DNA from 2 places in the Staphylococcus warneri genome. Region 1 is predicted to be linked to the other one. Evidence: predicted binding sites of a transcription regulator. Region 1 holds the regulator's gene; the other holds the start of a gene.
The links. Region 1 encodes CtsR, which represses protease genes until heat stress. Its sites were predicted from a motif close to ATGGTCAATAAAGGTCAAACA; they were not measured.
Positions count from the first base shown of each region.

Region 2: the regulator CtsR is predicted to act here: its motif matches at 1,367-1,387, upstream of clpP (ATP-dependent Clp endopeptidase proteolytic subunit ClpP).

Region 1 covers NZ_LR134269.1:2,204,243-2,206,734, forward strand. The annotation lists gene EL082_RS10775 (protein arginine kinase) at 1-250, opposite strand, end outside; gene EL082_RS10780 (UvrB/UvrC motif-containing protein) at 243-800, opposite strand; gene EL082_RS10785 (CtsR family transcriptional regulator) at 821-1,282, opposite strand; gene EL082_RS10790 (NupC/NupG family nucleoside CNT transporter) at 1,438-2,492, shown strand, end outside.
Region 2 covers NZ_LR134269.1:1,941,665-1,944,156, forward strand. The annotation lists gene EL082_RS09530 (TIGR01777 family oxidoreductase) at 1-414, shown strand, start outside; gene EL082_RS12065 (hypothetical protein) at 434-622, shown strand; gene clpP (ATP-dependent Clp endopeptidase proteolytic subunit ClpP) at 731-1,321, opposite strand; tRNA gene EL082_RS09545 (tRNA-Arg) at 1,511-1,582, shown strand; gene whiA (DNA-binding protein WhiA) at 1,763-2,492, opposite strand, start outside.

The DNA of each region.
Region 1 (2,492 bases):
TTACCAAATGTTTAGCTACCAATTTCATTTTATTTTGTTGGTCCATCATATCTAGTCTTTTTAAAGTCATGCTAGGTAATGCATCTTGTACTTCATTTATTACTCTAAATCCATCTTGTTCTGTCGGAAACATGAGTGGGTGAACATGATTTTCAAGATTTCTTGCTAGGCGAATTCTTGAAGAAATGACCACTGGTGCTTCTTTATTCGTTTTCATCCACTCACTAATGTTAGGTTCTAAGTCACTCATCATGTTGCACCTCGCTCTCTTCACTTAGCGATTTGATTTCGTCTCGAACAATAGCTGCCTGTTCGAAATCTTGTTCATCTATTAATTGTTGTAAATATTGCTTTTTCTCTTCGATTTTCTTTTTAAGTGCAAGCTTATGATAAGAAGATTGAGGTACCTTTCCTACATGTTCATATTGACCGCCTTGCACACGTCTTACTATGTCTAGGATGTCATCCTTAAATGTGGCATAGCAATTAGAACAACCAAATTTGCCTACATGTGCTATGTCTTTTAACGTCATATGACAAGTTGGACATCTTTTTTCTTCCTGAAATGCCATTTCTTGAAAATTAATACCATGTTTAGTTGCTAAATGTTGTAATATTTGCTTTACAACAAATGCTTCTTCTATATCATCTTGATGATGATAGGATGATTGCTCTTGGTGTGTCCATGGGTTATCACCTTGCGCACAAGTACTACACACCCATTTTTCTTGCATACCATCTTTACTTTTAACAGTTAATTTAACTTCAGCTTCATTTAAATGGCAATTTTCACAAAGCAAAAAGCAACACCTCAATTCCTCTAGTAATAATTTATGACAGGTAAAATTCGTTTAAGAATATTTGCTCTAATAATATCTCGAGAAACAATATCCATTTTTAACGTTTCTCGATCAATAGCAGCAATAATCATTTTTGCTTCTCTTTCATTCACAAGTCCTTTATCTAACAAGCCATCTATTAAATAAAGTGCTTGTTGTTGAGATATTGAAGGACCTATTAATTGAAGTAAATGATTAATATAACCTGTTTCATCTTTGTTTTCAATTTTCGTGATTCGGATGTATCCTCCACCACCACGTTTACTTTCTATTTCGTAACCATGCTCATTTGTAAATCTAGTTTTAATCACATAGTTTAATTGAGAAGGGACGCAGTCAAAACGTTGAGCAATATTTGCTCTTTGAATTTCCACCACATCTTCATTGGTTTCTTCAAATAAATGTTTAATGTACTGTTCTATGATGTCGGACATATTATGCATGATTATCACCTCTTTTTGACCTTCTTTGACTATATTATATGACCAACTTTGACCATTTTCAATTAATTTGATTTTAAATTTTTAAAATTTATGATGTTAGCGCTTATTTTTTATTGTATGATAGACAATAGAATAAATTAAAGGAATGAAAAAACATGCACATTCTCATTGGGATTATTGGAATTATTTTCTTCTTAGCACTCGCGTACTTATTTAGTTCAGATAGAAAGAATATTCGTTGGCAATATGTTGGACTATTATTAGTTATTCAATTAATTTTCGCCTTCATTTTATTAAAAACAAACATTGGTATTACAGTCATTGGTGGTATTGCTAATGGTTTTGGTTATTTGCTATCTAAAGCAGCAGAAGGCGTTAACTTCGTTTTCGGTGGTTTTAAATATGTAGATCCTAAAAATCCACCATTTTTCTTTAACGTTTTATTACCAATTGTATTTATTTCAGCATTAATTGGGATTCTACAATACACTAAAATTTTACCATTTATAATTAACGTATTAGGTTTCCTTATTTCAAAAATCAATGGTATGGGACGTTTGGAATCATACAATGCAGTAGCAGCAGCAATTTTAGGTCAATCTGAAGTGTTTATTTCTTTAAAACAACAACTTCCTTATATACCTAAACAACGTTTGTATACTTTAACAGCATCTGCAATGTCTACAGTATCTGCTTCAATTATAGGTGCTTATTTCACATTAATTGAACCGAAATACGTTGTAACAGCTGTTGTATTAAACTTATTCGGTGGTTTCATCATCGCTTCAATCATTAACCCTTATCAAGTTAATGAAGAGGATGATAAATTATTAGTAGCCGAAAGTGAAACGAAAAATCAATCTTTCTTTGAAATGCTTGGGGAGTATATTCTAGATGGATTTAAAGTGGCAGTCATTGTAGGTGCGATGCTTATCGGATACATCGCAATTATCGCGTTACTAAATGGCTTAGTAAGTGGTACTTTCAGTTTACTTTCACATGGCGCAATCAAATGGGACTTCCAAACTTTAATTGGATTTGTATTTGCTCCATTTGCATTCTTAGCAGGTGTTCCATGGAACGACGCAGTACAATCAGGTTCTGTTATGGCAACTAAATTATTATCAAATGAATTTGTTGCAATGCAGGCATTAGGTAAGTTAAATGGCATTTCAGAACACGCTAAAGGTGTTACTTCAGTATTCTTAGT
Region 2 (2,492 bases), 260 kb from region 1:
TTTGGAATGATTTTATCTAATGATGGTGGCGCATTACAAACAATGAAATTACCTTATCAATTTTATGTCGGTGGTAAATTAGGATCTGGTTTCCAATGGTATTCATGGATTCACATTGATGATTTAACACGTGCAATATTATTTACAATTGGTAATGACAAAGCCAAAGGCCCATTTAACTTAACTGCACCAATACCTGAACGTCAGAATTTATTCGGTTATACGTTAGCTCGTGCAATGCATAAACCTCATGAAACATGGGTTCCAAGCTTTGCAATGAGACTAGTACTTGGTGAAATGTCTACCGTTGTTTTAGATACACAAAAGGTATTACCAAATAAACTCGAAGCACTAGGATTTAATTTCATGTATAATAATCTTAAAAATGCACTAGATGATTTAATCAGAAATTAAATTAAGAGGTACAACAACAATGGAAAACAATCAAAATGACAAACTCACATACATTTTAATGATAATAGCAGGCCTAATCTGTATTTTGAATGGTGTCTTAGTATTTGATCAAACAATAATTATGATATTACTCTCTGTCCTATTTATCATTATTGGTCTTATAGTCTCGTATATTTCAATTAATGGATTGAGACATAAGTTAAAATAGTTAATTTCAAGCAAATCAATTTAAATAAAAAAGAAGTCAGGACCTTAAATGACGGTCCTGACTTCTTTTTATTGAACTTCGATTAATATGTCTAATTAAATAGAAATATTATTGTTTACCTTCTGGTTCCATAACTTCATCAACTAAACCATATGCTTTAGCTTCTTCAGCTGTTAAGAAATTGTCACGATCAGTATCTTGTTGGATTTTTTCAATAGATTGACCTGTTCTTTCAGAAAAAATACGATTTAATTTTTCACGAGTTTTTAAAATATGGTTGGCAGCAATCTCGATTTCAGTTGCTTGACCTTGTGCACCACCTAATGGTTGGTGAATCATTACTTCAGCGTTTGGTAAAGCATAACGTTTACCTTTTGCACCTGCTGCTAATAAGAATGAACCCATTGACGCAGCCATACCAATACAAATTGTTTGAACATCTGGTTTGATATGTTGAATTGTATCATAGATAGCAAAGCCAGCTGTCACGCTTCCCCCTGGTGAATTGATATATAAGTAAATATCTTTTTCAGAGTCTTGGGCTTGTAAGAATAATAATTGAGATACAATTGAGTTAGCAACGTTATCATCAATTTGTGAACCTAACATAATAATACGGTCTTTTAATAATCGTGAATAAATGTCATACGCACGTTCACCACGATTTGTTGTTTCAATAACTGTAGGAATTAAATTCATCTATATTTCCTCCTTGTAATAACTGTTACTTCATATTTTAACCTAAAAGTCAAAAATGGTCAAAAATAAAGTTCTTTTAGTTTAATTGCTAATTGACGTTAAGTGAATTACTTTTGTACACTAGAAATAACTATTTTTGATTGTACTGATTTTATATCATTTAGTACAGAAATAAGCTTTATCTATTTTCCCCTTGTAGTGTAATGGATAACACATAAGATTCCGGTTCTTAGAATAGGGGTTCGATTCCCTTCGAGGGGGCTCATATATGGTTAAATACAAAGACTGCTTATGTAGTGATTCAAATTAACAGAAGAAAGCCATGATCTTCAAATTTAGAATACATGATTACACAATGTGTTCTATCAATGAGACATGGCTTTTATTTTATCATTTCAATATGATATATTTTTCTGAATCTCATACCATTGGGATAGTTTTTTATAATTCAATCTTCTCGCCGTTTCGGATTTTATCTGCTAATTCGTTTAATTTTCTTAATCGATGGTTCATACCTGATTTAGAAATAGGTCCTGTGGAAATCATTTCACCTAATTCTTTTAAAGAAATTTCTTGATGTTCAACACGTAATTTCGCGACTTCACGTAAACGATCTGGCAAATTATCTAAACCAATTTCTTGGTCAATTAATTGAATACTTTCAACTTGTTTCATAGCTGCGCTCACAGTTTTATTTAAATTGGCTGTTTCACAGTTTACTAATCGATTAACGGAATTTCTCATATCACGTACAATACGTACGTCTTCAAATTTGAGTAGTGCTTGATATCCACCAATTAAACTTAAAAAGTCAGATATTTTTTCCGCTTCTTTTAAATAAACGATACTACCCTTTTTACGTTCAAGATGTTTTGCATTTAATTCGTAACTATTCATCAACTTAGTTAATCCTTCAGAATGATTCTCAAATTGAGAAAAGATTTCTAAATGATATGAAGATGTTTCAGGGTTATTGACAGAACCCCCTGCTAAAAATGCGCCACGCAAGTAACTTCGTCTCATTTCATCATCTTGAATCATCTCTGGATCAATTTCATGTGTAAATACGCCTTCTTTTAAAATTCCTAATTCATCAAGAATCTCTCGTGCTTTCATCTTTGTACGACAAATGTAAATATTATTTTTCTTCAATTTCATTTTTTTACGTACT